DNA from 3 places in the Methylobacterium sp. UNCCL125 genome. Region 1 is predicted to be linked to each of the others. Evidence: riboswitches for the same ligand, from Rfam matches in the RefSeq annotation. Region 1 holds a riboswitch; each other region holds the start of a gene.

Region 1 (10,610 bases):
GAGCGGCGGCCCAGTCGAGAAAGCACAGGCCGTCGTCGTCGTCCCGCGGCGGCGCCGCCGCAGGGTCTGCTGGTGGCGGCGCGGACGACGGGTCTGCGCCTGGCGCTGACCGGTGCGCCGATGACCGGATCGGGCCGCCACCGCCCGGCGACCCGGTCGTCCCACGGCAAGCCACCGCGTCCGGGATGGAGCAGACCGATGTCGACGCGCCGCGCCTTCATCAAGACTCTTCCCGCTGTCGGAGCCGCCTTCTCCGCAGCCGGATGCCTCCTGGCGGAAGCGCGTGCCGCGGGCGACGGGGAATCCCCGGCTGCATCCGCCGGTCCGGAGCACTTCCACCCGAAAGGCAAACCGCCGTCGTCGTTCACCCACGCCGTGCTCCGGCAGGCCCGCACGCGCCTGCCGTTCGCGGACGACACGGATTTCGAGGAGCAGCGGCGCGGGCTGATCGCCCCCATGGCCGACGGGATCATCCGGGCCGACGATGGTCACGTCGCCTGGGACATGCAGCAGTTCCAGTTCTTGGAGCAGCAGGACGAATTCGACAGTATCCATCCGTCTCTGCTGCGCATCTCGCGTCTCAACAACAATTACGGGCTCTACGAGGTCGTCCCCGGCATCTATCAGGTCCGGGGGTTCGATCTCTCGGACCTCACCATCGTGCGGGGGCGGACGGGTTGGATCGTGTTCGACCCCCTCGTCAGCCAGGAGACCGCACGTGCCGCCTGGGCGCTGTTCCAGGCGCATGTGGGCGAGGGGCGGCCGATCTCGGCCGTGATCTACTCGCATACGCATGGCGATCATTGGGGCGGCGTGCGCGGGATCCTCAAGGAGGAGGACGTGCGGTCCGGCGCCGTGCCGGTGATCGCGCCGGCCGATTTCCTCGTCCATACGGTGGCGGAGAACGTCTACGCCGGCAACGCCATGAACCGGCGGCTGTTCTACCAGTACGGGCTGCTCCTGCCGGCGGCCCCGCACGGCTATGTCGGGCAGGGCCTGGGACAGCGCGTCTCGGCCGGCACCACAGGCCTGATCGCCCCGACGCGCTACGTGGAGAAGCCGATCGAGACCTTCGAGGTCGACGGCATCCCGATGGTCTTCCAGAATACGCCGAACACGGAAGCGCCGCGGGAGATGAACACCTACATCCCGGACCGGAAGGCGCTCTGGATGGCGGAGAACGTCATCGCGTCCCTGCACAACATCTACACCCTGCGCGGCGCCCCGGTGCGCGATCCGCTCAACTGGTCGAAATACATCAACGCGGCGCTGTACCGGTTCGGCCGGGAGGCCGAGGTAATGTTCGCCTCCCACCACTGGCCCCGCTGGGGCAATGCGCGGATCCAGGCGGTTCTGCGGGCGCAGCGCGACCTCTACGCCCACATGAACAATCAGGTGCTCCACCTCGCCAACCAGGGCGTGACGATCAACGAGATCCACAAGGTCTACGCGCTGCCGCAGAGCCTACAGCAGACGTGGCATTGTCGCGGCTATCACGGGTCGCCGGAGCACAACAGCCGGGGCGTGATCCAGCGCTATCTCGGATTCTGGGATTGCAACCCGGCGACGCTGATCCCGCTCGCCCCGTCCGAGAGTGCCCCCCTCTACGTCGACATGATGGGCGGTGCGGAGGCGATCCTCGCCCGGGGAAAGCGGCTTCACGACGCGGGCCAGTATCTGCTGGCCCAGGAGATCGTGAACAAGCTCGTCCAGGCCGAGCCGCAGAACCAGGCCGCCAAGGACCTCCTCGCCGACATCTTCGAGCAGATCGGCTACCAGCAGGAGAATCCCGGCCTGCGCAACTGCTTCCTGGCTGGCGCCTACGAGCTGCGCTCCGGCATCCCGGAAGGCGCGACGGCCAGTTCGAGCAGCCCCGACGTGGTGCGGGCGATGCCGACCGAGCTCTTCCTGAACTTTCTCGGCATCCGCATGGACAGCCGCAGGGCGGAGGGGTTGCGCTTCACCATCAACCTGATCACGCCGGACAACGGCGAGCGGTTCATCGTCGAATTGGAAAACGCGACGCTGACCAACATCGCGGGGTTCCAGGCCGAGAAGCCCGATCTCACCCTGACCATCAACCGGTCGGATCTCGAGCAGACGATGATCGGCGCCAAGACCCTGGAGGCGCAGATTGCCGACGGGACCGCGCAGGTCGAGGGCGACGCCGGCATCCTGAGCCGGCTGGCCGCCACGATGGTGACGTTCGACCCGCGATTCGAGATCCTGCCCGGCACCAAGGTGCGCGGCGCCGCCAATCGCGTGCAGTCCGACCCGTATCGGGCCGATTCCGGCGAGGCGGTCGCCGAGTAGACGGCGAAAGCCGCTCTTGCTCCGCAGCCGGTCGCGGTCCGGGATGGCGGCAGGGCGACGGAAGAGGTGCTCACGGGATGAGGGTATCGGTCCCATGTCGGATGAGGCGATCACGGCGGGCAGGCGGGGGCGGGATCCGATCCTGATCGATCTGGCCCTGCAGGGCGGCGGCGCGCACGGCGCCTTCACATGGGGGGTCCTCGATCGCCTGCTCGAGGAGCCCTGGCTGAGCATCGACGGCATTTCCGGGACGTCGGCCGGTGCCATGAACGCGGCCGTCCTCATCGAGGGCTACGAGCGGGACGGGGCCACCGGTGCGCGCGCGGCACTCCAGACCTTCTGGGACGCCGTCTCGCGCGCGGCCCGGTTCAGCCCGCTGCAGCGCAGCCCGCTCGACGTGATACTGGGCCGCTGGACGCTCGATTCCGCGCCGCTGTATCTGGCCGCGGACCTGATGGCGCGGGTCTTCTCCCCGTATGACCTCAATCCGCACGACTTCAACCTGCTCAGACAGATCCTGGACTCGCGGCTGGATTTCGAGCGTATCGCACGGAGCCGGATCAAGCTCTTCGTCACCGCGACGGATGTTCATACGGGCCGGGGCCGGGTGTTCCGCAACGCCGAGGTCACTGCCGACGTGCTCCTCGCCTCGGCATGCCTGCCGACCCTGTTCCAGGCGGTGCGGATCGACGGTGCCTCCTACTGGGATGGAGGCTATTCCGGAAACCCGACAATCACCCCCCTGGTCCGCGAATGCGAGTCGCGCGATACGATCATCGTGCAGGTCAATCCGGTCGAGCGCAGACAAGCGCCGACCTCGGCCCGGGAGATCCTCAACCGGCTCAACGAGATCTCCTTCAACGCGGTCCTGCTCAAGGAACTGCGGATGATGGCCTTGCTGCGGCAGGTCGCGCCCACGGACAATTCCGAGTGCGCCCGATGGGCGGCTATGCGCATGCACCGCATCGCCAGCGACGTTGTCGCCGAGCTGGGCTCGTCCTCGAAGCTCAACGCGGAATGGGCATTCCTGACGATGCTTCGGGACGAGGGACGCCGGAGCGCCGCGACCTTCCTGACCGATCATGGGCCGGATCTGGGCCGGCGTCCGTCGTTCGATCTCGACCGACTGCTCGAAGGCGTCTGACGCAGCCGGAACGCCCCATCGCGCATGACAGAGCTTGCTCAACTTGATCAATATCAAGGCGCCTATATTGATTTATGACTTATATTTATTTGGTATAAATGCAGCATGTGTTCCATTTGTCAGTCTTGCGCGTCGCAGATCGACGATATTTTGTCAGACTAAATGGGCCTCTGCCCAAGCCTCTTCAAACCGGTTCACGCGCATGATCGGCGCGGCACTTCGCAGTCGGACCGGCCCGTTTCCGGGGGAGCACCTTCAAACCGAAGACCGCTCGTCGCATCCGGCCGGCCCCGGAAACGGCCCGGCGCCCACAGACAGAGGAGTGAACGCTTATGCACACGATCCGGGCCTTTCGGGCGGCGCTGGCCGCCTTTCCCCTGTTGACCTTCGCGACGTTCGCGGACGCGACGGCCGCTGGCCCCGCACCGGGCAAGGCGCTGGCCGGACCGACGGTGTCGGAAGCCAGGGTCACCATCGGCCGTCACAAGGCACTTCCGAAGAAGAAGCGTATCCATCGCGAGCGGAAGATGTAGGGGCGATCGAGCGACCGCAAATGCACGACTGACTTGACCGGCTGGCTTAGAACCGAACCGATCGAGAGCATGTGTCCAATGCAAAGCCAGCCGGTCAGGGTATCGGGTTCGCGCCGAACGAGAAGTTTTGGCACGGGGCCACCGCGACCACGGCGATGACGCATGCCGCGATCCAAGGCTGGACGGCAAGGCTGGCCCTGAGATGGAGCGGGTCACCGAAGGACCGTATGCCGGGTCATGAGCTCGGGCCGCGCGTTCCGCAGTCAGCAACACGATGCCAAGAGCGTTCCATCGGATTTCCATTCAGCTGAGACGCTCGGCGCCCAGCGGCGCATGAAACAAGGCGTCGATGACCGCTCGTCCGTTCGGTTCAGCATAGCGCATATCCAGCCGCCATCGGCCCGCCGATCTCATTCGGACCCGCGTCGTCCGAGCCCAATCCGGTCCATCACCGCAACGTGAGAGCCGTGCATTCCATCGGGGATCGGACTGTGTCCATAGCGCCACACGTAACGTAACACTGTTACAAAGTTTGTCAGGCCCGTTGACCGGATGCGCGCCGGTGGCGAATATCGTCCAGCCAAGGTTCTTCGGGTCCCGGCCCGGAGCTAAGACGGGAATTCGGTGCGCTTTTCGGAGCGAATCCGAAGCTGCCCCCGCAACTGTGAGCGGCGAGCGCCTGCCACCGATGACCACTGGTGCTTGCACTGGGAAGGTCCGGCGGGCGCTTTGACCCGTGAGCCAGGAGACCTGCCTTCGGCACGATGACGTCCCTCGGGCGGGGTGCCCCGGCGGAGCGCGCGGTGTCGCCGTCTCGTGGGCGACGCTGCCCGTATCCCCGTGGCCTCCACCCGGCAACAGCGAGTGTGTGGTGGCGACCTCCGAACGTCCGTCTCTCGGCGAGCCTGCGCGGTTTTCAGCGCCATCAGCGCGTCGTCCGCGGACTCCGCATCGCCGTCGGCGGCTGGCGCTCGCCGCTGTCCTCTCGGCCGGACTCCCGATCGAGGACGTGCGGGCGCAGGAGAGCGTGACGTTGGAGGAACTCTCGGTCGAGCAGGTCGGGGAGGGTGCCGGCCGCACGACGGCCTCCGGGCGCGGCACCATCGGCCTGATCGGCCCGACGCCGGGATACGGAGCGGGCACGGCCGTCAGCGCCACGCGCACCGCCACTCCGCAGATCGACGTGCCGGTGGCCGTCTCCGTGGCGCCGCGGGAGACGATCACAGACCTCGCCGCCACCCGCGTAGACCGGGCGTTCAACTATCTGCCCGGCGTCGCCCAGCAGAACAATTTCGGGGGTCTCTCGATCTTCAGTTACGCCATTCGTGGTGTGACGACCTCGGAGATCTACAAGAACGGTTTCCCCCTCAATCGCGGGACCCCGCCTCCGCCCGACGCGCAGAACATCGAACGCATCGAGGTGCTCAAGGGACCGGGGGCGGCCCTGTTCGGACGCAGCGATCCCGGCGGGCTCGTCAACCTCATCACCAAGCAACCCACCGCCGAACGGTTCGTCGAGTTCGGCAATCAGGTCGATTCGTTCGGTCTGACCCGCGGCACCATCGATGCCGGCGGTGCCCTGAACGCGGACGGGACGGTCCTCTATCGTTTCAATCTCGCCGCACAGGGGGCCGGCAGCTTCCGCGACTTCGTGGACAGCGACCGGCTGCTCGTGGCTCCAGTGGTGAGTTGGCAGGTCACGCCGGACACACGCGTTACGGTCGAGACCGAGTTCGTGAAGAACCGCATCGTCTTCGACCGGGGCGTGATCGCGCTCAACCGCCAGCTCGGCTTCCTGCCGCTCTCGCGGTTCCTCGGCGAGCCCGGTCAGAGCACCTACCAGAACAACAATTCGCTGCAGGTCCGCGTCGATCATCGCTTCGATGAGAACTGGCAGATGCGGCTCGCCGCTTACTTCAACACCGGCGATCTGGAAGGGGAATCGGCGGAGATCCGCGGAATCGCCGCCAACAACCGCACCGTCTTTCGCGACCGCAACGTGCGCGACTATCGCTGGGACGTGGCGGTCGGTCAGGCCGACCTGATCGGGCGGTTCGATACGGGCGGCATCGGCCACACGCTCCTCCTCGGCATGGACCGGGAGAGCACCGACAGCCGGACGGTCTATCTGCGCTCGAACTTCCGCACGAGCCCCTTCGCCCTCGACATCTATTCGCCGGTCTATGGACAGGCGCTGCCGCCGATCACCATCCCACGCAACAATATCGAGCGCATCACCAATACCGGCCTCTACGCGCAGGACGAGATCGTCCTGAGCCCGGAATGGCGGGCGCTGATCGGCCTTCGGCTCGACATCTTCGAGCAGAGCTTCCGCGAGCGCGTGGTGCGCAGCCAAGTGGACCAGTCGCGGGTCGCGGCCTCGCCCCGGGCGGGCCTGGTCTACCGGCCGATCCCGGAACTCGCCTTCTACACCAATGTCGGCACGAGCTTCCGGCCGAATATCGGCACCGACGCCGCCGCCGTCACGCGCGGCACGGCGCTGCCGCCCGAGACCGGCCTCGGCTACGAGGTCGGCGCCAAGTCCGAATTGTTCGGCGGCAATTTGCTTCTCACCGCCGCCGCCTTCCGTGTGGAGCGGGAGAACGTGCTCACGCCCGACCCGGCGAATACCGGCTTCTCCCTCGCGGCCGGCGCCGTGCGCAGCCAGGGCTTCGAGCTGACGGCCCAGGGACAGATCACGCCGGAACTGAAGCTCCTGGCCGGCTACGTCTATGCCGATGCCCGGGTCACCAAGGACAACGTCCTTCCGGTCGGCGCCCCCCTGGTCAACGTGCCCCGCCACTCCGGCAGCCTGCTCGCGGTCTACGAGCCAGCAGGCGCGTGGCGCGGCTTCGGGATCGGCGGCGGCGTGCGCGGCGTGGGCGAGCGGGCGGGCGACGCGGCGGGGTCCGGCTTCACCCTGCCGGGCTTCATCGCGGTCGATGCGCTGGCCTATTACAAATTCGGCAACGCCCGCGTGGCGCTCAACATCGAGAATATATTCGACACCGATTACTATGAGAGTTCACTGAACGTATTCCGCGTCTATCCGGGCTCGCCCCGTCGCATCACGGGCTCCGTGACGGTGCGGTTCTGATGGCGGTTGAGCCGGTGTTGGCGCTCGGCCGCGTCGTCAAGCAGTTCGGAGGCAGGACCGCCCTCAGCGGTCTCGACCTCACCCTGCGCGCGGGTGAGGTCTATGCCCTGCTCGGTCCCAACGGTGCCGGAAAGACCACCACGATCAACCTCATCCTCGGCTTCCTGAAGGCCGATGCGGGGGAGGTCCGGGTCTGCGGGATCGATGCAGGGACGGATCCCATCGCTGCCCGGGCGCGCACCGCCTACATCCCGGAGCAGGTGGCCCTTTATCCGGGGCAATCGGGATTGGAGAATCTCCGTTACTTCGCGACCCTCGCCGGTCTCGCGATCGATCGGGCGGAGGCCGAGACGCATCTCGCGGCGGCCGGCCTGGCGCCCGAGGCCTGGTCGCGGCCCGCCTCCGGCTATTCGAAGGGGATGCGCCAGAAGGTCGGCATCGCCATCGCGCTCGCGCGAAAGACCCGGCTGCTGCTGCTCGACGAGCCGACATCCGGCCTCGACCCATCGGCGGCGGCGGCCTTCTCCGGGACGGTGCGGGCGGCGGCGGAGCGCGGCACGGCGGTGCTGATGGCGACCCACGACCTCTACCGCGTGCGCGAGATGGCCGACCGGGTCGGCGTGCTGGCGGGCGGGCGCGTCGCCGAGGAGATCGATCCGAGGCGCGTCGCGCACACCGATCTGGAACGCCTCTACATCGCGCGCCTGTCGGGGGCGGTCACGTGAGGCGCGTCCGCGCGGAGTTGGCGCTGCTGTGGCGGGACGCGCGCGTCCGCTGGATCGGCGGCCTGCTCGTCCTGCTCCTGATGGTCACGGGCCTCGGCGCCTGGCAATCCGCCCGCGATTACGGTGCCGAGGTCGCGCGGGTTACGGCCGCAGAGCGGGCCCGCTGGCTCGGGCAGGATGCCAAGAACCCGCATTCCGCCGATCATTACGGCCTGTGGGTGTTTCGCCCGTCGTCGCCCCTCGCCATCCTCGATCCCGGCACCGAGCCCTATACGGGCCGGATGGTGCGGATCGAGGCGCACCTGTTCAACGATGCGGTCTACCGCGCCGTGCAGGATGCCGGCCCCTTCGACCGGGCCGGCCTCTCCGATGTCTCCGATGTCGTCGGCCTCGTCGTTCCCCTGGTGGCGCTTCTCCTCGGCTTTGCCGCCTTCGCGGCGGATCGCGAGCGCGGTACCCTGCGCCTCGCCCTCGGCAACGGCGCGCCGCCCATCCCACTCTTTGCCGCCCGCTTCACCGCACTGACCCTCGTCCTTACGGTCCTGGTCTGCCTGCCCCTCCTCACGCTCGGCGGCGTGGCCATTGCGAGCCTCGGCACCGCGGGTTGGCAGGCTTGGCCGCGCCTCCTCGTCTGGATCGCGGTGCAGGCCCTCTACGGTGCCGTCTTCCTGCTCATCGCGATGATCGCCTCGTTGCTGGCCCGCACGGCGCGAGGAGCCTTGACGATCTCCCTCGCGGTCTGGATCGCGCTGTGCCTCGTCGCGCCACGGCTCGCGACTGCAGGCATGGAGATGGTCTCGCCCGCCCCGTCCTATCGCGAGACCCGGCTGCGGATCGACGGGGACCTGCGTCCCCATAAATCCGCCGAAGCCAGCGATGCGCGAGCGCAGGCGACGCTCGCCCGCTACGGCGTGAGCGATCCGCAGGAACTCCCGGTGGATCTGCGTGGCCTCATGATGGTGGAGAACGACCACCATGCCTTCGCGGTCTACGACCGCGAACTCGGAGCCTTCTTCGCGGCCCTGGCGGCGCGGGATGCCGCGTTCGGCTGGGCGGGCCTGCTCTCGCCGCGCGTCGCCCTCCAGCGTGTGTCGGAAGGCCTTGCGGGGACCGATTTCGTTCAGCACGCCCATTTCGTCTGGTCTGCCGAGGCTTACCGGCGGGCGATCTCGGAGCGCATGAATGCAGAGATCCGCGACAACCCACAGCGCGACGGGCGCGCCATGCTGGCGGGGCCGGAATTGTGGCGCGCAATTCCGCCCTTTGTCTTTGCGCCCCTGCCGCTGTCGCGGTCCCTCGCCGAGATCCGGGTCCCGGCCCTCCTGTTCGGTCTGTGGCTGGCGCTGCTCGGCGCCGGGAGCATCCCCCTGATCCGCAGGCTGGCCCCGTGAGCCAATCGCGCTTTCTCCCACTGCTGAGGACCGAACTGCACCTGATCCTGCGCGAGCGGCTGACCTGGGCGATCCTCGCCGCGCTCCTGGCGGCCCTCTGCCTCGGGGGCCATACCGGTGCCCAGCGTGTGGCGGGCGAACGGGCCGCGATGGCGCAAGCCTCGGACGATGCCGCGCGCTCCCTTCGAGACGCTAAGGAGGCCGCCGCCCGCTACGCCGTGCCGCGTGCGATGACGGTCAATTACTGGCAGGATCCGACCCATGCCTTCGGCTACATGCACTACTTCCTCGCCGCCTACGCCGTGAAGCCGCCGACACCCCTGGCCGTGCTCTCTGCGGGGCAGAGCGAGATCCAGCCCGCCGTCATGAAGACGAGCTTCGGCTTCAGCTCCGTCTTCGAGGACACGGCCTACGAACTGGGATCCGCCGCCGCGCTGAGGCTCGGGCCCTTCGACCTCGCCTTCGTCCTCATCTACCTCGTTCCCCTGGCGGTGATCGCCATCGCGGGAACGCGCCTCGCCGCCGAGCAGGATGCCGGGATCCTCCGCCTCATCGCGGCCCAGCCCGTACACCCCCGGATCGTCGCGGGCGCGAAGTTCGGCGCGGCAGCGCTCATCCTCGTCGCCGCCGTGATCGGGGGGACGGCGTTGGCCCTGGCGCTGGCGGGATGGCGGGACCTCCCTCCGGGCTGGGCCACGACCCTCGCCCTCTTGGCCGCCGCGCTCTGCGCCTATGTCGTGCTCTGGGTCGCCGCCTGTGCCCTCGCCGCCAGCCTCTGGCGCGGGGCGGTGGCGTCGCTGACGATCCTCGTGCTGACCTGGGCCTGCGTGACCGTTGTCCTGCCGGCCTTCCTCGGTCTCGCGGTGGACAAACTGGCGCCGCCCCCCTCGCGGATCGCCGCCATCGACGCCAGCCGCCAAGTTCAGGATGCCTTCTACCGGGGCGACGAGGCGGCGAAAGTCACGGCCGCATGGCTGACGGCGCGGTTGCCCGGCACCACGGACCGACCCGACTTGCGCGAGACGCCGCAAATCAAGCGGCTGGCCCGGGACGCGTTCTACGAGACGACGCTCGCCCCCTACCGCGCAGGGATGCAGGCCCGCGCCGAGGGCGCCGCGGCCTGGAGCGCACGCCTGGCTCTTCTGTCTCCGGCGACGACGCTCGCCCTCGCGCTCGACACGGCGGCGGGCACCGACGCCGCCCGCCACGCCGCCTTTCTGGCTGCAGCCTCCGAGTACCGCCGGAGCCTGCGCGCCTTCTTCGAACCGCGCATCCTGGCGCAGGAGCTGCGGCCGGCGGCCGTCTGCGCAGGCTGCCCGGCGCGCCTCGATTTCGACGCCTACGATGCCGTGCCGCGCTTTCCGACTGTGATCGCGGCAGACGCAGCGCGTTGGCAGGCCGCGCTCA
Region 2 (10,610 bases), on a different contig from region 1:
CCCTATCTGAACGTTGATCCGGGCACGATGAGCCCGACTCAGCACGGCGAGGTGTTCGTCACCGACGACGGCGCCGAGACCGATCTCGACCTCGGGCATTACGAGCGCTTCACCGGGGTCCCGGCGAGCCGGGCCGACAACATCACCACGGGCCGGATCTACCAGGACATCATCGCCAAGGAACGCCGCGGCGACTATCTCGGCGCCACGATCCAGGTGATTCCGCACGTCACCAACGCGATCAAGGACTTCGTTCTCGACGGCAACGACGCGTTCGATTTCGTGCTCGTCGAGATCGGCGGCACCGTGGGCGACATCGAAGGGCTGCCGTTCTTCGAGGCGATCCGCCAGCTCGGCCAGGAACTGCCCCGCGGCACCTGCTGCTACGTCCACCTGACGCTCTTGCCCTACATCCCGTCCGCGGGCGAACTGAAGACCAAGCCGACGCAGCATTCCGTGAAGGAGCTGCGCTCCATCGGCATCCAGCCCGACATCCTGCTCTGCCGCTGCGACCGGGACATCCCGGTCGATGAGCGCCGCAAGCTCGCGCTGTTCTGCAACGTCCGCGAGACCGCGGTGATCGAGGCGCGGGACGTGGCGTCGATCTACGAGGTGCCGCTCTCCTACCGGACAGCCGGCCTCGACCGCGAGGTGCTCGGCCATTTCGGCCTGGAGCACGGCGAGGAGCCGGATCTCGGCCGCTGGCGGACGATCTCCGAGCGCGTGCGCAACCCCGAGGGCGAGGTCTCCATCGCCATCGTTGGCAAGTACACGGGGCTCAAGGACGCCTACAAGTCGCTGACCGAGGCGCTGACCCACGGTGGCATCAGCCATCGGGTCAAGGTCAACCTCGAATGGATCGAGGCCGAGGTGTTCGAGCGCGAGGATCCCGCGCCGTTCCTGGAGGGCCTGAACGGAATCCTGGTGCCGGGCGGGTTCGGCCAGCGCGGCGCCGAGGGCAAGATCCGCGCGGCCCGCTACGCGCGCGAGAAGCGCATCCCCTATCTCGGGATCTGCTTCGGGATGCAGATGGCCGTCATCGAGGCCGCCCGCTCGCTCGCGGGAATGCCGGAAGCCAATTCCACGGAGTTCGGCGAGACGTCCGAGCCGGTGGTCGGCCTGCTCACCGAGTGGCTGCGCGGCAACGAGCTGGAGCGGCGGGCTGCAGCTGGCGATCTCGGCGGCACGATGCGGCTCGGCGCCTATGAGGCGAAGCTCGATCCCACATCCAAGATCGCCCAGATCTACGGGTCCGAGCAGATCTCGGAGCGCCACCGCCACCGCTACGAGGTCAACATGGCCTATCGCGAGCGGCTGGAGGCCAAGGGCCTGCGCTTCTCCGGCGTCTCCCCCGACGGCCTCCTCCCCGAGACCGTGGAGCATGTCGGGCACCCGTGGTTCATCGGCGTGCAGTTCCACCCGGAGCTGAAGTCGCGCCCCTTCGAGCCACACCCGCTGTTCAAGGGCTTCGTCGGCGCCGCGATCGAACAGAGCCGGCTGGTCTGAGCCGCGGCGGCGCGCCGCTGCTCGCGCGGCGGGCTGGAGCCCTATATCCTCGGCATCGTGACCGAGATCCTCTTCTACCATATGCAACGGCAGCCCCTGGAACGGGTGCTGCCGAGCCTCGTCGAGCGCTCGCTGGACCGCGGCTGGCAGGCCGCGATCCAGGCCGCCAGCGAGGAGCGCCTGCAGGCGCTGGACGACCACCTCTGGACCTATTCCGACGAGAGTTTCCTGCCGCACGGGACCGATCGCGAGCCCGACGCGGCGAGCCAGCCGGTGGTGCTGACCCTTCGGGACGTGAACCCGAACGCGGCCTCGATCCGCTTCCTCGTCGAGGGCGCCGACCTGCCGCCCGATGCCGGCACGTATGAGCGGATCTGTATCCTGTTCGACGGGACCGATCAGGACGCCCTCCTGAGGGCGCGTGAGCGGTGGAAGCAGGCCAAGGAGGCGGGCCACACGGTCGCCTACTGGCAGCAGGACGATTCCGGACGCTGGAACAAGAAGGCGTGATGGTGGCCCTTAACAGACGTCTCGCGCGCGCCGCGCTCGCCTTCGGCATGCTCATCGCCCTGCCCTCTGCCGGCTGGGCAGAGGAGGCGCCGCACGGACATCCGCCCGCGGAGAGCAAGCCGGCACCGCGCGGGCCGGACGGACGACGCCTGCCGCCGGATTCCGTCACGAAGCAGAGCGTCACGCTGCCTGACGGCAGGGTCCTCGACTTCACCGCCACGGCCGGCAGCCTGCCGCTCGTCGACGAGGCCGGCAAGCTGCAGGCCGAGATCGCCTTCGTGGCCTACACGGTGGCGTCCAAGGACGGCCAGGAGCGCCCGGTGACCTTCGCGGTCAATGGCGGCCCGGGCGCCGCGTCGGCCTACCTCAACATCGGGGCGATCGGCCCCTGGCGGCTGCCCGTCGGCGGCGACAGCATCAGCCCGTCGCAGCCGGTCACGCTCACGCCCAACGACGGGACGTGGCTCGGCTTCACCGATCTCGTCTTCATCGACCCCGTCGGCACCGGCTACAGCCGGGCCGCGGACGGCAACGGCAAGGCCTACTGGTCGATCGAGTCCGACGCCGCGACCCTCTCGGCAGCCATCGCCCGCTACCTGCGCAACAACGATCGTCTAGCGAGCCCGAAGTTCTTCGTCGGCGAGAGCTATGGCGGGTTCCGCGGCCCGCTGATCACGGAGAAGCTCCAGGAAGAGATCGGCGTCGGCCTGTCGGGGATGGTGCTGCTCTCGCCGGTGCTCGACTTCGGGTGGCTGGAGACCCCGCGGGCCAATCCCTGGGGCTACGTGCTGAAGTTGCCGTCGCTGGCGGCCGGTGCGCTGGAGCGGGCCGGGACGGTACCCACGCCGGCCTTGCTGGGGGATGCCGAGGCTTACGCATCCGGTGCCTATCTAACGGATCTCCTGAAGGGGCCGAGCGATTCCGCGGCGGTTGCGCGGATGACCGAGAAGGTCGCCCCGCTGGTCGGGCTCGATCCCGCCCTGGTCCGCGCGCAGGCGGCGCGCCTCTCGACCCGAAGCGTCCAGCGGGAGATCGATCGTGCCGAAGGTCGCGTGACGAGCGCCTACGACACCGGCATCACCGGCTGGGACCCGAATCCGGCCGCCGCGCAATCGAGCTTCGAGGATCCCCAGCTCACCGCGCTCCAGGCGCCGCTGACCAGCGCGATGCTCGATCTCTACGCGCGCACGCTGAAATGGCCCGTGGCCAACATGCGCTACGAGCTCCTGAACAATGCGGTCAATCGGGGCTGGAGCTGGGGCTCGGGAAGACAGGCACCGGAGGTGCTGTCGAACCTTCAGGGAACCCTAGCCCTCGACGGGCACCTGCGTGTCCTCGTGGCGCACGGATTCACCGATCTCGTAACCCCGTATTTCGCCTCGAAGCTCCTGCTGGCGCAGGTCCCGGCCTACAGTGCCGGTCGCCTGAGCCTCGCAGTCTATCCCGGAGGCCACATGTTCTACACGCGTCCGGATTCCCGCGCCGCCTTCAAGGCGGATGTCGAACGGATGTACACGGACGCCCTGAAGGTCCGCGATGGCGGCTCGGCGCGTTCGGCCGGCGCACCCGCGGAACGTCTCAGGACCGCACCGTGACGTGTTCGGTCGGGATGCAGGCAGCGGGGTCGTCGCCGGTCGGATCGTGACCGGCGCGACCGATCAGACATCGTCGAAGGCGAGAGCTTCGGCCGGGTACTCCACCATGCTCCGGCGCTGAGCGGCGGTATTCTGCCACTCGCCGACTTTCATGTACCGGCCTTCGCGATCGCGAACCTCGACCACTTTCCCGATTGTGGGAATCGACTGGAAGCCCTGCGGCCAATTGGACGCGAAGTAGAACACCTGCTCGACGCGCTCCGAGAGATGGCAGATCGCCGGCCCGAAGGTTCCGAGCCCGAAGACGAGGTAGCGGCCGTTCACCAATGCGGCGACATCGGAGATCAGCGATTCGCTCTGGATCTCTACGGGCAGGCCGCGCTGTGCCGCATAGGCCTCCACTTCTGCAATGACCGGGTTGAGACGGTTCTCGAAGACGAGCTTGACGGAACGGATGCGGCCCTCGGCCTGCAGCCGGTCGATGACCATCCGGTAGAAGGCGAAGGGCGGCTGCGGATAGTGCGGGTCGACCCAGGTGCTGAAAATGTCGCCCGACCGGATATGGATCAGGAGCTGATCGTCGGGCTTGGCCGCAAATGTCCGCGGCAGGCCGTTGAACAGGGGCCTGATCACATCCTGAACGATCGCGCGCGAGTCGATCGGGCCCTGCAGCGCCGTCACCCGCTCGAACTGCGTCGGATCGAAATACAAGCCGGACAGGAAGTAGCCGTCCGGCGGAAGCGGCTCGTCCGGCGGAATGAACGTGATGCCGTCGCAGGTCAGCCTCTGGGTCAGAAAGATCACCTTGCTGCGGTCGACCTTCGGGACCTTGATGTATTTCAGGTTGAGCGCCTTCGCGATCGAGACCGCGATGATGTACTGCACGAGGCAGTTGCCGAAGGCGCCGTTCTCGAACAGCGACAGGCCGACGAGGTTGCGGCTAGCGCGGCCAGGCGCGGCTTCGAGATTGTAGGTGACGTAGACGTTAGCGCCGGGCTTCTCGTTCAGGAGCGTGATGTCGAGCCCGAGTAGCGCCCGCAGGGCGATGAGGTCGATGGCGGCTTCATCGGCGCGGATGTCGACGCCTGCGACGAGCGCCGGATCCGGCACCGCGATCCGCACGAGACGCGCCCAGGCCCGCTCGTCGGCTCCGATGGCGGCCACGAGGGCGCCCGGCTTGGCGGTCCAGCCGACGATGTCGGGCGCGGACCACGTGACGCCGTCCTGCGAGACCTCGACGGCCACATCGCCGACCTCGGGCGCGACAGTATCCTGTACGGGTCGCAGCGCGACGGCGCGGATCGGAAAACGACCGTCCAGATCGATCTCGAGCCAGGCGGTGCCTTCGTCCTGTACGATCCGGGGGGCGCGGCCGGTGGCGAGATCGACGAGGACCGGGCTCGGATCGTCTGCGAGGGCCATCGGGTCTCCGAGAACTGAGCGGAGGTGCCCATGCCGGGCCGGCCGGGCATCCGGTGCGGCGGTGCCCGCATCGGGGCGCGGACGTCAAGCCCGGCCACCCGCGAAGGGACGCACGGGAATCCGAACGGATCTGGCGCCGCTCCGTTGTGTCGTCGCCGGCATGCGTCTACAACGTGCCGGTGACGGTGCCCTGGCAACGGGGTGAAAAGGGAATGCGGTGAGGGGTTTCGCCCCGATTCCGCGGCTGCCCCCGCAACTGTGAGCGGCGAGCGCCTGCCAAGCGCCACCGGAGCGATCCGGGAAGGCGGTGGGCGCGCCGAGCCGCGAGCCAGGAGACCTGCCGTCGCAACAGGATCCCGCAATGCCGCCGGTGGGGCGGCTGGAGACACTCGACGATGACCGCTCAGACCCTCGCCCCCGTCGCCGCCGGTACCCGCTCGTCGGAGCGTCCGGTCGCCGTCGCGCTCGCGGCCATGCTGGGCCTCGGCCTGCTGTTCATGGCGGGTTTCTCGCCGGCGATCGCGTTCCACAACGCGGCGCACGACTTCCGCCATACCCAGAACTTCCCCTGTCACTGACGCCCTCGGCGCAGGGATGATCATTCGGCTTCTGTCGGCGGCCCTGGCCGCCGGCTTCTTCGCGGCTGCCGTTGTGACGGGCCTCGAACTCACGCTGACCTCGCCGCTGATCGTCGCGGCCGAGCGCTACGAGCAGCAGGAACCCTCGCATCAGGCCGCGAAGGCCCTTCCGATCGTGCTCGCCCATGCCGGGCATGACCACGCCGCACCCGCCGCGGCACCGGAATGGCAGCCCGGCCCCGGACTGCCGCGGATGGCCTTCACCGGTCTTGCGACCCTCGTCGGCGGCGTCGGCTACGCCCTGCTGCTCGGCGCGGTGATGATCGCCTGCGGCCGCGAGCCGACGCCGCAGGTCGGTCTCGCCTTCGCGGTGGCGGGCTTCGCCAGCGTCGCCCTCGCGCCGGGCCTCGGCCTGCCGCCGGAACTGCCCGGCAGCGCCGCTGCACCGCTGGCCGCGCGGCAGGCTTGGTGGGTGATGACCGCGGCGGCGACCGGAATGGGACTCTACCTGATCACGATCCGCCGTGCTCTGATCACGATCCTGGGTGGCCTCGTCCTGATCATAACCCCCCACGTCGTCGGCGCCCCGCAGGCGCCGGAGGGCGCGTCGGAGCTTCCGGCCGCGCTGGCCGCACAGTTCGCCGCCCGGTCGCTGGCGATCAGCTTCGTCTTCTGGATCTTGATCGGGTTGGGGCTCGGCTGGGCGTGGCAGGCGTTTTCCCGCGACACGCAACGGGGAACGGCCCGTGCCTGAGACCGTCCTGTACGTCTGCACGACCTGCCGCCGTCCGGACGACGATCCGGATGGACCGCGCGCCGGAGCACGCCTTCTGGAGGCGCTTCAGGCCCGGAGCGCCGGCACGCCGGACCTGCGGATCGAGGCGGTGGAATGCCTGTCGGTCTGCAAGCGGCCCTGCACCGTGGCGGTCGCCTCGGCCGACCGCTGGACCTACGTCTACGGCGACATGGATCCGGCCGCCTCGGCGGAGACCATCCTCGCCGGGCTCGCGGCCTATGCGGCGACCTCGGACGGCATCGTGCCCTGGCGCGAGCGTCCGGAGGCCTTCCGCAAGGGCGTGATCGCCCGCATCCCCCCGTTCCCTGAACCCCGCCCGCTCCCCGCCGGCACCCTGGAGGCCGCGGAATGACCATCGTGAACAAGATCCCCTGCACCATCGTCACGGGCTTCCTCGGAGCCGGCAAGACGACATTGGTCCGCCACGTGGTCGAGAACGCCAGGGGGCGCCGCCTCGCCATCCTGGTCAACGAGTTCGGCGACGTCGGCTTCGACAAGTCCTTCCTCGCCGCCTGCGGGGTCGAAGGCTGCACCGAAGAAGCTATCGTCGAGCTGCCGAATGGCTGCATCTGCTGCACGGTCGCGGACGATTTCGTTCCGGCGCTGGAGACTCTCCTCGGCCGCGCCGAGCCGCCGGAGCACATCCTGATCGAGACCTCGGGCCTCGCGCTGCCGAAGCCGTTGGTTCAGGCGTTCCAGTGGCCGGCGATCCGCTCGCGGGTCACCGTCGACGGGGTCGTCGCAGTGGTCGACGGCCCGGCCGTCGCCGCCGGCGTCTTCGCGGACGATCCGGAGGCACTGGCCGCCCAGCGGGCCGCGGACCAATCGGTCGATCACGACAATCCGCTGGAAGAGGTCTTCGAGGACCAACTCCTCTGCGCCGACCTCGTGGTCCTCAACAAGGCCGACCTCATCGATGCCCCGACCCGCACTCGGGTGCGTGCCGAGGTGGAAGGCCACCTGCCCCGGGCCGTGAAGGTGGTGGAGACCGAGAACGGCGTCATCGACCCGCGGGTGCTGCTCGGTCTCGCGGCGGCCGCCGAGGACGATCTCGATTCCCGTCCGTCGCATCACGGCGAGGGCGAGGATCACGACCACGACGACTTCGAGACCGTGGCGCTGCCCGTCCGCCCCGCGATCACGGCGGGCGATCTGGCGGCCCGGGTCGAGAAGGCAGCCGAGATCCCGGGCGTCCTGCGGATCAAGGGTTTCGCCGAGGTCGAGGGCAAGGCGATGCGCCTCGTGGTGCAGGGGGTCGGCCGGCGCGTGGCCCACCATTTCGACCGGCCGTGGAAGTCCGGGGAGGCCCGGGACGGCAACCTCGTGGTGATCGGCCTCAAGGGGTTCGACCAGCGCGCCGTCGCTGCGGCCCTCGCGGGATGACGGCCGCCGCGCGCGCCTGCGCGGCTGACGGCGGCGCGCCGGTGCGCGCGGCCGCGGTTTAGGGGCCGTCGATGCATCTCGTGCGCATCGATACCGTCTCGCTCGACGAGGGTGAGGCGGCGGTGGATCTCGGGCAGGAGCCCGGCGATCTGGTTGTGCTGTCGTTCACCGACAGCGACCTCGCGGCGGTCGGTCAGGCCCACGCCGCAGAGCCCGGTCTGCCGAGTCTCCGGCTCGCGAAGCTCGCCAAACTGCGGCATCCGCTGTCGGTCGACCTCTACGTCGAACGCGTCGTGGCGCACGCCAAGGTCGTGGTGATCCGTTGTCTGGGCGGACTGGATTACTGGCGCTACGGGATCGAGCGCTGCGCCGAAACCGCGCGGGCGCACGGCGTCGTGCTCGCGGTCCTGCCGGGCGACGACCGGCCGGACCCCCGTCTCGCGCCGTTCTCCACCGATCCCGCCCTCGCCGGGGAACTCGACGCCTATTTCCGTGCCGGCGGTCCCGGCAATCTCCGGCGCATGCTGCGATCCCTGGCCATCCGGCTAGGCGCCGAGGGGGCGGTCGAGCCTCCGCAGCCCCTGCCCCGCGGCTTTCCCTGGTGTCCGGGTTGCGGCGCTCTCCCCCTCGAAACAGCCATTGCCGCGGCTGAAACGGCGACCCCGCTCGACGGCGCGCCGTCGCCCGCCCATCCGCTGGCCCTGCTGCTGATCTATCGCTCCGCCGTGCTCGGCGGCGACACCGAGCCGTTCGTCGCACTTTCAGCCGCCCTGCGCGCCCGCGGGATCGGGGCGCTGCCGATGGTCGTGTCGAGCCTGAAGGAGCCCGAGGCCGCCGCGGCGGTCGCCGATGCGGTGCGGGCGCGCAGACCCGACCTCGTCATCGCAGCCACGGCGTTCTCCGCGCGTGAGGACGGCACCGACTTCGTTCTCGACGGCGCCGGCTGCCCGGTCATTCAGGCCTTCACGGTAGGGTCACCGCGCGCGGCCTGGGAGGCGTCGGCCCGCGGCCTCGGCGCGTCCGATCTCGCCATGCAGATCGCGCTGCCGGAATTCGACGGCCGGCTCTCGGGCTTTCCGATCTCCTTCAAGGAGGAAAGCCCGGAGGTCGCCGGCTTCACCCAGCGGCGGGCCGTGCCCTACCCCGCAGGCATCGCCGCCCTGGCAGACCGGGCCGCGGGATGGCTGCGGCTGGCCGCCCTGCCTCGGCCGGCGCGCCGCGTGGCCCTGGTCCTGTCCGACTATCCGGCCCGGGGCGGCCGCGCCGGTTTCGCCGTCGGTCTCGACACGCCCGAGAGCGCCCGCGCCATCGCCGCCGACCTCGCCGCAGCGGGCTACGCGACGGGGGCGCTTCCGGAAGCCGGCACGCTGATGGCGGATCTCACGGAGGGTCCGGCCGCGTTCCGCGTGCCCCTCCCCGCCTACCAAGCCTGGTGGAACACCCTTCCCGAAGAGACCCGCGCCTCGATCACCGCCGTCTGGGGCGAGGCCGAATCGGATCCGGCCTGCGTCGACGGCGCCTTCCGGTTCCGGATGCTGACGGGCACGGCCGCAACCGATCGGAGCGCCGCTCCGGATCGCACCGGGGACGAGGCGATCCGTGACCGCGGTCGGCTCGCCGTCTTCCTTCAACCGGACCGCGGGCGCGATCCTGATCGCAAGGCCGGCTATCACGACCTCGACCGGGCTCCGACCCATGCCTATCTGGCGTTCCATCTCGGCCTGCAGCAGCACTTCGACGTTCTGGTGCAGCTCGGTACGCACGGGACAACCGAGTGGCTGCCCGGCAAAGCCGTGGCCCTGTCCCCCACCTGCTTGCCGGCGCTGTGCGTCGGCGGCCTGCCGGTGGTCTATCCCTTCATCGTCGATGATCCGGGCGAGGCCGCGCCGGTCAAGCGGCGCCTCGGCGGCGTCGCGCTCGGTCACCTGACGCCGGACGTCGCCGTCCACGCGTTGAAGCCGGAGGCCGCACGCCTGCGCGAGTTGGTGGAGGAATACGCCGCCGCGAGCGTGCTCGATCCCCGCCGCGCCGAACTGGTGGCCCGCGCCATCCTCGAGGAGGCCGAGGCAGCCGGATTGCTGGACGGCGCCGGCATCGGCCCGGACACGCCGATGGACGAGGCGCTGACCCGGCTGGACGCGCACCTCTGCGACCTCGGCGAGACCGTCTTCCGCGACGGTCTCCACGTCTTCGCCCGAGCCCCGGGCGAGGCCGCGGAGGCGGTGCTGGCAAGCGCCGCCTCCGAGCGGACCGGGCTGCTCGCAGCCCTCGACGCCCGATTCGTCCGGCCGGGGCCCTCCGGCTCGCCGTCCCGCGGGCGCAGCGACGTGCTCCCCACCGGACGCAACCTCGCGACCCTGGACCCGCGGGCCATCCCGAGCCGCGCCGCCGCGCTCCTCGGTGAGAGGGCCGCCGCCGCCGTGGTGACCCGCTACCTTCAGGACGAGGGTGCCTATCCGGCCCGGATCGTCATGGATCTCTGGGCCTCGCCGACGCTGCGCACCGGCGGCGAGGATGTGGCGCATGCCCTCGCCCTCATGGGCGTGCGGCCGGTCTGGGACCATGCCAGCACCCGCGTCACCGGTTTCGAGATCCTTCCGCTGGCGATGCTCGACCGGCCCCGGATCGACGTCACCGTGCGGGTCTCCGGGGCGTTCCGCGACACATTCCCGGAGACCCTGGCGCTGCTCGACCGGGCGACCCGCGCCGTAGCCGACAGGGACGAGGCCGACGACGAGAACCCGCTGGCGGCGGCCCGCCGACGGGGCGAGACGGCCGTGCGGGTCTACGGCGCTGCGCCGGGCCGCTACGGCGCCGGTA
Region 3 (10,610 bases), on a different contig from region 1:
GACCGTGACGCGGCTCGCGGCCCTCGGCATCGTCGAGCGCCGGGCCGAGTCGGGCGATGGCCGCGTGGTCCGGGTTCAGCTCACGGAAGCCGGCATGGCCAAGGCCGAGGCGATCGAGCGGATCCAGGAAGAGGTCGAGGCCGAGTTGCTCGACCACCTCGACAAGACCGACCGCCGACGCCTGCGCAAGCTCCTGCGCAAGGCCGCCCGCGGCCTCGCCGAGGCAGCCGGTGCCTCCGGTCAGGTGGCGGAGGCCGATGCCGAGATCGAGGCCGAGGACGAGACGGAGGGCCTGCCGGCCTGACCGGCGGGGCTCAGGCCGCGGCCCGGCGCCAGGCCGGGAACGGATCCGGCAGTTCGCGGTAGGGCGCGGGATCGAAAGGTGCGCGATCCGGTCCGGTGTCCACGAGGCAGGCATCGAGCGCGGCGATGAGCGCGGCGCGGTCCATCCCGGATCCGATGAAGACCAGTTCCTGGCGCCGGTCGCCCCAGACCTCGCTCCAGACCGTATGCAGGCGCTCCCGGAACTCGGGCGCCTCCGGCCAGCGCCGCCGCGGCACCGCCGACCACCAGAACCCCATCGCGGAGACCCTGGCCACGGCCCCCGCCAGGGAGAACTCGCCGACCCAATCCGGCCGCGTCGCCAGCCAGAAATGGCCCTTCGCCCGGATCAGGCCCGGCCAGGTGGCGTTGACGAAGGCGTTGAAGCGCTCGGGGTCGAAGGGGCGCCGGGCCCGGTAGACGAAGGAGGCGATGCCGTATTCCTCGGTCTCCGGTACGTGCGTGTGGGCGCCGTAGAGTTCCTTGAACCAGAGCGGGTGCTGCTGCGCCTTCTCCTCGTCGAACAGGCCGGTGTCGAGGATTTCCGCGAGCGGCGCACGTCCGTGATCGGTCTCGAGGATGCGGGCGTCGGCGTTCAGGCCGCGCACCACCGAGCGGACCAGCGCGAGATGCTCGGGTGAGACGTCATGCGCCTTGTTGATCACCACCACGTCGGCGAACTCGATCTGCTCCACGAGCAGGTCCACGAGCGTGCGCGTATCCTCGGCGCCCGCGGTCTCCCCGCGCTCACGCAGGAACGCGGCCGAGCCGTAATCCTTCAGCAGGTTCACCGCGTCGACCACGGTCACCATCGTGTCGAGCCGGGCCAGATCCGACAGGGAGCGGCCCGCCTCGTCCCGGAACGAGAAGGTCGACGCGATCGGGAGCGGTTCGGCGATGCCGGTGCCCTCGATCAGCAGGTAATCGAACCGCCCGGTCTCCGACAGGCGGCGGACCTCGGCGAGCAGATCGTCGCGCAGGGTGCAGCAGATGCAGCCGTTGGTCATCTCGACGAGGGTCTCGTCCGTCCGGGACAGGTCGGCTCCGCCCGCGCGGACGAGGTCGGCATCGATGTTGACCTCGCTCATGTCGTTCACGATCACCGCCACCCGGCGGCCGTCGCGGTTGTTCAGAACATGATTGAGCAGCGTCGTTTTGCCGGCTCCTAGAAAGCCGGACAGAACGGTGACGGGCAGGCGGCGATCGGGCTGTGTCATGCCGCAATCAAAATGTTATAACATTTCAAAGTCAAGGCAGTGAAACGCGCCGCAGCGGCGGGACCCGGCGAAGCTGTTGCAACGATGTAACGTTTCTCAAGCGTGTCGGGGTGGCGCGGGATTACACCTTGCACCTGACCCGATGTCCGCGACACTGAAACAGTATAACACTATGTGAGTCTCCATGTCCCGCCTGCGTCGCCTCCGCTTCCTTGCCGGCACAATGCTGTCCTCGACCGTCTGCACCGGCATGTTGGCTCCGTCGGTTGCCCGGGCCCAGCAGGCCGTCACCCTCGACGAGATCAGCGTCACCAGTCCGAGCCCGATCCAGGCCCCGCGCACCGCGCCGATCGCCGACGCGGCGGTCCCGATCGGCGTTCTGCCGGTGGCGACCAACACCTTCTCCCCCGTCACCGTGGTCACCCAGGAGCAGATCGCGCGCGATCAGCCCCGGACCTTGGGCGACGCCCTGTTCGACAGGCCTGGCATCTCCGGCACGTCCTACGCCCCGGGCGCGGCCTCACGGCCGATCATCCGCGGTCTCGACAACGCCCGGGTGCGCATCCAGGAGAATGGCATCGTCAACGGCGGCGTGTCCGACCTCGGCGAGGACCATGCCGTGCCGGTGAATCCGCTGGTGGCCGACCGGATCGAGGTGATCCGCGGCCCCGCGACCTTGCGCTACGGCTCCGGCGCCATCGGCGGCGTGGTCTCGGCGGACAACAACCGGGTGCCGACCTTCATTCCGGCGAACGGGGTGCAGGGGCAGGTGACCACCGGCTTCTCCAGCGTGGACAACGGCCGGCTCGGGGCCGCCACGGTGGATGCCGGCGGCGATGGCATCGCGGTCCACGCCGACGGCTTCAAGACGGCCAACGACAGCTACGCGATCCCCGGCGGGATCCAGCGCAACTCCTACAACGAGTCGCAGGGCGGCGCGGTCGGCATCTCGGCGATCGGCGACCGCGGCTTCGTCGGCATCTCCTTCAGCCACTACGACGCCATCTATGCGATCCCCGGCGGCGTGGCGGAGCAGGACCGGACCCGGCTGACCCCGAACCAGGATCGGGTGCTGTCGCGGGGCGAGTACCGGCCCCTCGACGGCCCCTTCGAGGTGATCCGCTACTGGGCGGGCTACTCGGTCTATCGCCACAACGAGGTCGGCATCGGCGAGGACGGGATCGAGGGCGTCCAGGCGATCTTCAAGAACCGGGAGGCCGAAGGGCGCCTGGAACTCCAGCACGTCCCGGTCTTCACGGATCTCGGCAAGCTCACCGGCGCGCTCGGCTTCCAGTCGGACCGGCGTGTGATCAACACGCAGCTCGAATCGTTCCTGCCCAAGACCGAGTCCCGTGCCAACGCGGTCTACCTGTTCGAGGAGCTGGAGCTGCGTCCGGGCACGCGTCTGCAGGCGGCCGGGCGCTACGAGGTCGATCGGCTGTCGAGTACGGCCGCGCAGTTCCCCAGCGATTACGTGCCGGTCGACGGGCAGGAGCCGTTCCAGTACGCCCGGACCCGCCGCTTCGCGCCGAAGAGCGCCAGCATCGGCGCCCTGCAGGATCTGCCCTACGGCTTCGTGGCGAGCCTCACCGGCTCCTATGTCGAGCGCGGACCCACCGGCTACGAGCTGTTCTCGCAGGGGCCCCACGATGCCACCGCGACCTTCGAGATCGGCAACCCGAATCTCAAGAAGGAGCGCGCCCGGACCGTCGAGGCCAGCATCCGGCGGGCCGAGGGACCCTTCCGCCTCGACGCCACCGGCTACTTCACGCGCTATACCGGCTTCATCTACCGCAACTACACGGGGCTGACCTGCGACGACGACTTCGCCTCCTGCGGTGTCGGCACCGACAACCGGCAGATCGTCTATCAGCAGCAGAACGCGACCTTCTACGGCGCCGAGATCATCGGCCAGTACGACCTCCTGCCGGTGGGCAACGGCTTCGCCGGCATCGAGGGGCAGTTCGATTTCGTTCGCGCCCAGTTCGACAACGGCACCAACGTGCCGCGCATCCCACCCTACCGGCTCGGCGGCGGCGTCTACCTGCGGGCCGACGGATGGTTCGCGCGGGTGAACCTCATCCACGCCTTCAGCCACGACGCCACGGCGGTCTACGAGACGCCCACGCCCGGCTACGACGACCTGCGGGCCGAGCTGAGCTACACCAAGGCGGTCGATCCCGCGGTCTACGGGGCGAGCGCGATCACCCTCGGCGTCCAGGGCCGCAACCTCCTGAACGACGACATCCGCAACTCGACCTCGTTCAAGAAGGACGAGATCCTGCTGCCGGGGCGGAACGTGCGGCTGTTCCTGACGGCGCGGTTCTGAACGCTCCGGCCGCCACGGCGCCGTCCTTGCGCGAGCGGCGAAGCCATCCATGGCTGCGCCGGACGTCGCGCTGTCGGCGGGCACCGGGTCACTGCGCTTTCGGCGTGACGACCAAGCGGGCGTGATCGGCGGCGTCGGGCACCGGGAGCCTCGGCCGGCCCCCTAGGCCGACAGAACGCGGCGCAGGCGGCGCCAGCCCGCGACCAGACCGGTGACCGCGATCCCCGCCGCCAGGAGGTTCAGGACCCATTGGGCGGCATCGTGGAGCGAGCGGTTGCCGCTGAGCCCCGGCAGATCGAGGCGGTGCGCGGCGTCGAACAGCCAGCGGTTGATGCGGCCGGAGCGATCCAGGCGCTGGAGGATGGTCCCGTCCCGGGGATCGACGTGGAGCCACGTGGCGTCCGGATCAGCGAAGCGCAGGCGCAGCACCGGAAGCGGCCGTGGGTCGATCCCGTGCGGATACCAGTACAGGTCGTAGGCGGTCAGGGGCTCTGCCGCCCGTAATCCGACGGGCAGGGCCGGACCGGCGGCCCGTGCGATCGCGGCGGCATCGAGGAGCGTGCCGTCATCCGCCCTGCGGGTCCGGGCTCCCGCCGGTGTGTCGGCGACGATCCACCAAGACCCGCCGATGGCGGCGAAGCGCAGCGCGCGGGTTCCGGCCTCTGCGAAGCCCCGCAGGGCTCCGGCGTCGAGGCCGAGGGCGGCGGGCTGTCCGGCATAGGCGGCGCGGATCTCGGCGGGCAAAGCGTTCGACGAGAACCAGCGGTTCGGGTTCATCGAAATCCAGCCGCTGAGGATGAAGGTGCTGAGTCCGATTCCGCCCGCGAGGCCGAACAGGTGGTGCCAGCGGGCGAGACCGCGATAGGGCGTGACGGCCCCGCCCGCGTAGCGGCGGCGGAGGCGCAGGCGCCAGATCCCGATCGCGAGGCCGCTCAGCGCCCCGAGGGCGGCGAAGCCGGACAGCCACAGCAGGACCGTCCGCCACAGATCGGCCCGGGCGCGCAGCGGCGTCAGGTAGATCCAGTGCGCCACGGCGCCGGCCCAGTTCCAGCCACGCTCGAAGCGGGTCGTGTCGAGGGCGACCTCGCCGGTGACCTGAGACACGTAGAGCTCGGTCCCGGCCGCATCGTCGAGGACGACCTTCAGGAACGGCCGGAGCGGATCGTACCGGGCCGTGACGGTCCACTGGTCCCGCTCGACCGGATCGACATGTGCGCCCGGAATCCCCTCGGCCGCGAGACGCAACGCATCCTCGGGCGTCAGCGGGCCGAGCCGCTCCCCGGTCCGCGCCGAGACCGTGGCCCGGCGCCCGTCGCGGTCGGCGATCCGGTAGACCGGTTCCGCACCGCGCATCTCCAGGGCGAAGGCCGCCGGCACGCCGGCAAGACCGCCGGCCCGCAGCGCGTCGTCGGGCGCCACCGCGACGCGCTCCCAGGCGATCGGTGCGAGTCGGTCCAGGCGCTCGGCCCCGGTGAGCGCCGGGAACGGCACGTAGAGCATCACCAGTCCGGAGCCGATCCACAGGGCGAAGAACAGCCCCGCGGCGATCCCGGCCCAGCGGTGGAACAGCAGCAGCCAGCGCCGTCCCGCCTTGCCGAGCCGCCGCGGCAGGCTCACCACGTCACCGTGTAGGCGACCTCGACCGAGCGCGGCCGCCCGAGCAGCCAGTTGGTCCCGACCCCGTTCACGGCATTGCCGCTGATCGCGTAGACCTTGTCGAAGAGGTTGTAGACCCGCACGGACAGGCGCGACTCCGCCGTGACCTGATGGTCGAGGACCACGTTGACGAGGTTGTAGGCCGGACGCCGCGCCGTATTGCCGAAGTCGCTGTAGACCTGCCCGACGTTCTGAAGCCCGACCCGCGCGGTCCAGTCGCGGTAGACGTCCCAGGTCAGCCAGAGGTTGGCCACGCGCTCGGGCACGTCGATGGGCTGATTGCCGGCGTACGAGACCGTGGCGCCGTTCACCGTCTGGTCGAACCGGTCGTACTGCGCGTGCAGCAGCGCGAGGTTGCCGTCCAGCCGCCAGCCCGGAGCGAAGCGCCAGCCCAAGGCCAGCTCGAATCCCTGCGAGGACTGGCTCCCCACCTGCGTGGACAGCGTCGGCTGGCCGGGAATTGCCGAGATCAGGTTGTCCTTGACGATCCGGTAGCCCGCGATGGTCCATTCCACGGCACCGTCGAAGGCAAGACCCTTGGCGCCGATCTCGACTTGATCGCCTGTGGCGAGCTTGAAGCCCGCCAGCGACTGGTTCAGCGTGATCAGGCTGTTCACCGGGTCGGTGGCGAAGCTGTACTGGGCGTAGAGCGCGCTGTCCGGCGTCGGGTTGTAGACGAGGCCGAACCGGTAGCCCAGCGCCCGGTAGGTCTTCTCGAACCGCGATCCCGTCTGCAGGTCCTCCCGATTCAGCGTCGGCACGTCGAGGCGCACGCCGGTGAGGAACGAGAGCTTGTCCGACAGGATCAGACGGTCCTCCGCGAAGACCGAGGCTTGGCTCGTCTGCGTGGCGTAGGCCGGACGGGCTCGCCCGTTCTGCGGGAAGAGGCCCGGATCGTAGCCGACGAGCGGCACGCTGGTGGTCTGGTCGAAGTAGAAGTTGTTGGTGTGCCGGAAGTCGATGTGGTTCACGTCGAACCCGGCCACGAACTGGTTGGGCAAGCCGAACAGGCTGCCCCGGAACGTCGCGTCGAGCCGATCCCCGACCTGCTCCTGGCTGTGGTAGATTTCCAGATAATCGCCCCGGTCCACCAGCCCGGTGCCGCAGTTGTAGGAATATTGCTCGACGTCGAGCCAGTGGCGCCGGCTGGTGAGCCGGTAGGCGGTGTTGCGGATCGTGATGTCGGCCGAGGGCGACCATTCGGTCTTGAGCTGGGTCCAATTGTCGGCCCAGGTGATCTTCGCGTCCCGGACGTTGTAGTTGTTGAACCGGATGAGGTCCGGGATCCGTCCCTCGACGAGCGGCGTGCCCCAGTAGCGGGCGGGCTCCTGGTAGCCGAGATCGTGGCTCAGGGTGAACGCCAGATCGGCGCTCGGTCGGAACAGCAGGGCGGCCGAGACCGCGAGGTTGCGGAAATCGCCCTCCGGCCGGATCCAGCCGTCGGCGCGATTGCCGCTGACGTTGAGGCGATACGCGAAGGTGTCGCCGAACTCCGCTTGACCGATTCCACCGCCCGAATCGAACGCAAGGCGCGCAACGCCATCCGTGCCGACAACGGCGCGGGCGGCGTTGATCGGCACGAAGACCGGCTTCTTCGGCACCACGTTGATCACGCCGCCGATGGCGCCGTCGCCGTAGAGCACCGAAGACGGGCCGCGGAGCACCTCGATGCGCTCGACGTTCCACGTGTCGAACGGGAAGGTCACCGTGTTGGCGCCGACGTAGAAGCGCGTGCCGTCGTAGAGCTGCTGGATCGAGTTCGGGCCGGCGAAGCCCCGCGACGTGAAGGCGCCGTTGCCGTTGCCGGGTGCCGCGATGGTGGTGATGCCGGTGGCGTCCTGGGTCACGGCTTCGGCGATCGTATCCTGGCCGCGCAGCCGCGCGGTCTCACCCGACACGATGTCGAGGCTGGCCGGCGTCTCCAGCGGCGTCAGACCGAGGCGGCTCGCGGTCCGGTCCGGGGTGCGCAGATTGAGGCCGTTCGGCGCAGCGCGGTTCGGGTCTCCGCCCGCGCCGGCCACGGAGAGTTCATCCAGGGTGACGGCCTCCTGGGCGGCGGTCGGACTGGCGAGGAGCGCGAGGAGAACGCCACAGAGGGGAGCCGGCCCGCCGGAGCGGGCGCGATGGATCGAGCGAAGCATGGGGGAAGCGGTCCGTGCACGGCGCGCGCCGGCCCCTTCGTCCTATAAGCATTGTAATAACATTACAATGCCTCGACCATCTGGAAACCTGAGCCTGAACGGGTGCGCGGAGGCCTCCCGGAACAGGGATCGCAGGTCGCGAAACGGTGGAGACGGACATGGGAACGGCGTCGCGGGCGCGCTTGCTGTGGCACGTCACCGCGAACGAGGCCTCGGCGGCCGCCTCCCCTCGGGATTGACGGCGCCTCGACACCCGCCAGGACACCCCGCCCGGCGCGTTTCGCGTGTGACCACGGCTGACGGCAGGTCTCCTGGCTCGCGGGTCGCCGCCCTCGCACCGTCTTCCCGGGGTGACCCAGTGACGTGGTGGTGAAGGGCTCGCCGCTTACAGTTGCGGGGGCAGCCGCGGCTTCGGGGCGGACCCCTCATCGCGTTCCCTTTTGATCCCCGAGGGGAACCGTCGAGGAACAGCTTGGCCGTCGTGTGTCCGGGCGTCAACCGCACGTCCGGGAGTTGTCGTGGATCGATGCGGCGGTCCGCCGGTTCGTTGCGGCGCCGTCGGGAACGATCTAGCCGGTTCGGCATGACGGTCTGGCGTCCCCCTGCGGAGATCCGCGTGAAGGCCTTGGGGCTCCCCCGGCGCGGCGATAGCCTGCTGGTGGCGGAGATCCATGCGGATGACGGGCGGCTGACAGGTGTCCGGCCCCTCGGTGGCAGCGTCGCGTTCGGTGAGAGGGCCGAGGACGCGCTGATCCGGGAGTTCGAAGAGGAGCTCGGCGTCACCGTCACGGTGCTCGGCGGCCCGCGCGTCGTGGAGAACATCTTCCTGCACGAGGGGCAGGTCGGGCACGAGGTGCTGTTCCTGTTCCCGGTCGCCCTGCCGCCCGGCCGGTTCGACGGACAGGAGCGCTTCGTCTTTCACGAGGATTGCGGCACCGCCTGCGTGGCGCGGTGGTGCGATCTCGACGGGCTCGACGTCCCGGGCGGGCCGGAACTCTTCCCGACCGGCCTGAAGGCCTGGCTCCGCGCGGCGTGGGACGCGGAGCCCTGACGGGCGCGATCGCGCTGCCGCCTTTGCCGCTGCGCGCGGGCGATGCTACAGCCGTGCAATCCCATCGGTCCGGACGTCCGCGACGCCGCGGCCCATGCGCCCGGACGCTCCGTCCGAAGCGGAGACGGGTGCCGGCGGAAGCATGACGACACGACCTCCCAAAAGCGGCGGGCCGAAGGGGCGCAAGCCTCAGGCCGGCAAGTTCGATGCGGGCAAGTTCAAGCCCGGCAAGTTCCAGGCCGATGGCCGTGCCCGTACGGGCCCGCGCACCAGCGCCCGCGACGCTGCAGAGCGCGCGGCCCGCAATCGCGGCGACGATGCGGGTGCGCGCGATCCCTGGGGTGCGCAGGGCGCCGCAGCCGCAGCCGCAGCCCCGGCCCGGCCCGCGAAGCCGCGGCGCGACGCCGCCGCGCCGCGCGGTCCGCTGGCGGCGAAGCCCGGCAGCCGGCCCGTTTCCAAGCGCTCGGAGGCCCCTGCGCCTGCCCCGGCCCCTGCCCCCGCGCCGACACCCGGTCCGACCCGCCGCGAGCAGCGCGCGGCCGCCTCCGCGACCCTCGCCTCCGGGGTGCAGACCCTGATGGTCGAGCCGGACGAGGCCGGCATGCGGATCGACCGCTTCCTCACCGCGCGTTTCCCGCTCCTGCCCTTCACCCGCGTGCAGACCATCGTCCGTAAGGGCGAACTGCGCGTCGACGGCAAGCGCGCCAAGCCGAACGACCGGCTGGAGCCGGGCATGAGCGTGCGCGTGCCGCCGCTGCGCCTCGACCAGCCCTCCGAGCGCCCGCGCAACGCCGCCCGCGAGCAGGACGATGCCGAATTCATCCGGTCGCTCATCCTCTACGAGGATGCCGACATGATGATCCTCAACAAGCCCTTCGGCCTCGCGGTCCAGGGTGGTTCGGGGACGGTCCGGCACGTGGACGGCCTGCTCGCCGCCCTCACCGGCCCGGATGGCCAGAAGCCGCGCCTCGTCCACCGGCTCGACAAGGATACGGCCGGCTGCCTGATCGTCGCCAAGACCCGGCTCGCCGCCGCGACGCTCGCCAAGAGCTTCCGCTCCCGGGCCGCGCGGAAGATCTACTGGGCGCTGACCGCGGGCGTGCCGCGGGTCCGGCAGGGGCGTGTCTCGACCTACCTGGCCAAGGAGGAGCCCACCGACGCCGACGCGCGGATGCGCGTCGCCAAGCACGGCGACGAGGGGGCGAGCCACGCGCTGACCTACTACGCGATGGTCGATCAGGCCGCCCAGAAGCTGTCCTGGCTGTCGTTCAAGCCGGTGACCGGACGGACGCACCAGCTGCGCGCCCACGCGGCCCATATCGGCCACCCGATCGTCGGCGACCCGAAATACTTCTCCGTGGAGAATTGGGAGCTGCCGGGGGGCATCCAGAACCGTCTGCACCTGCTCGCCCGCCGGATCGTCATCCCGCATCCGCGCACCGGCAAGCCCGTGGACGTGAGCGCGCCGCTACCGCCCCACATGGCGCAGAGCTGGAACCTGCTGGGCTTCGACGCCACCCGCTACGACCCGATCGTCGAGGCCCCGGAAGCCTGAGCGGGCAGCCAGGGCACGGCCGGGTTCGTCAGGGCGTCCGGGACTTCCGGCCGCCGCCCTGCCACGCGACCCTCGATCGCCGTCGGGGCCGCGCCTGGTCGAGTCCGCGCCGGACCTCCTGGGCTGCCGCCACGACCTGGGTCGGGCAGGAGAACCGCTTCGCCGTGCCCGTCGCGCATCGGCCGAATGCGCGTCCCGAGGGCGGCATCTTCACCTCGGCCCGGATGCACGACGAGAGGAGCGCCCGTCCTGTCGAGGCTCCTGCAAGCTTCGCTGGCGGAGAGGGATGATGGCTCCGGCGGTCCGTCGCGCCTGCGCCGCCGTGCCGGCACGCAGGGTG

The links. A riboswitch is a leader RNA that binds a small molecule or an ion and turns the genes downstream of it on or off. The one in region 1 is predicted to bind cobalamin.
Region 2: another riboswitch for cobalamin. It lies ahead of BM396_RS04295 (CbtB domain-containing protein); the one in region 1 lies ahead of BM396_RS06775 (TonB-dependent siderophore receptor).
Region 3: another riboswitch for cobalamin. It lies ahead of BM396_RS11985 (TonB-dependent receptor); the one in region 1 lies ahead of BM396_RS06775 (TonB-dependent siderophore receptor).

What each region holds. Positions count from the first base shown of each region.
Region 1 covers NZ_FPBW01000005.1:300,225-310,834, forward strand. The annotation lists gene BM396_RS06755 (hypothetical protein) at 1-109, shown strand, start outside; gene BM396_RS06760 (alkyl/aryl-sulfatase) at 199-2,313, shown strand; gene BM396_RS06765 (patatin-like phospholipase family protein) at 2,408-3,457, shown strand; gene BM396_RS06770 (hypothetical protein) at 3,790-3,990, shown strand; cobalamin riboswitch at 4,557-4,763, shown strand; gene BM396_RS06775 (TonB-dependent siderophore receptor) at 5,000-7,087, shown strand; gene BM396_RS06780 (ABC transporter ATP-binding protein) at 7,087-7,812, shown strand; gene BM396_RS06785 (DUF3526 domain-containing protein) at 7,809-9,203, shown strand; gene BM396_RS06790 (DUF3526 domain-containing protein) at 9,200-10,610, shown strand, end outside.
Region 2 covers NZ_FPBW01000004.1:138,048-148,657, forward strand. The annotation lists gene BM396_RS04275 (CTP synthase) at 1-1,506, shown strand, start outside; gene BM396_RS04280 (DNA polymerase III subunit chi) at 1,564-2,016, shown strand; gene BM396_RS04285 (S10 family peptidase) at 2,016-3,611, shown strand; gene BM396_RS04290 (discoidin domain-containing protein) at 3,675-5,033, opposite strand; cobalamin riboswitch at 5,200-5,393, shown strand; gene BM396_RS04295 (CbtB domain-containing protein) at 5,429-5,611, shown strand; gene BM396_RS04300 (CbtA family protein) at 5,628-6,365, shown strand; gene BM396_RS04305 (DUF1636 domain-containing protein) at 6,358-6,759, shown strand; gene cobW (cobalamin biosynthesis protein CobW) at 6,756-7,790, shown strand; gene cobN (cobaltochelatase subunit CobN) at 7,862-10,610, shown strand, end outside.
Region 3 covers NZ_FPBW01000010.1:92,780-103,389, forward strand. The annotation lists gene BM396_RS11965 (MarR family winged helix-turn-helix transcriptional regulator) at 1-304, shown strand, start outside; gene zigA (zinc metallochaperone GTPase ZigA) at 315-1,538, opposite strand; gene BM396_RS11975 (TonB-dependent receptor) at 1,762-3,867, shown strand; gene BM396_RS11980 (PepSY domain-containing protein) at 4,030-5,487, opposite strand; gene BM396_RS11985 (TonB-dependent receptor) at 5,481-7,664, opposite strand; cobalamin riboswitch at 7,948-8,141, opposite strand; gene BM396_RS11990 (NUDIX hydrolase) at 8,248-8,715, shown strand; gene BM396_RS11995 (RluA family pseudouridine synthase) at 8,858-10,270, shown strand.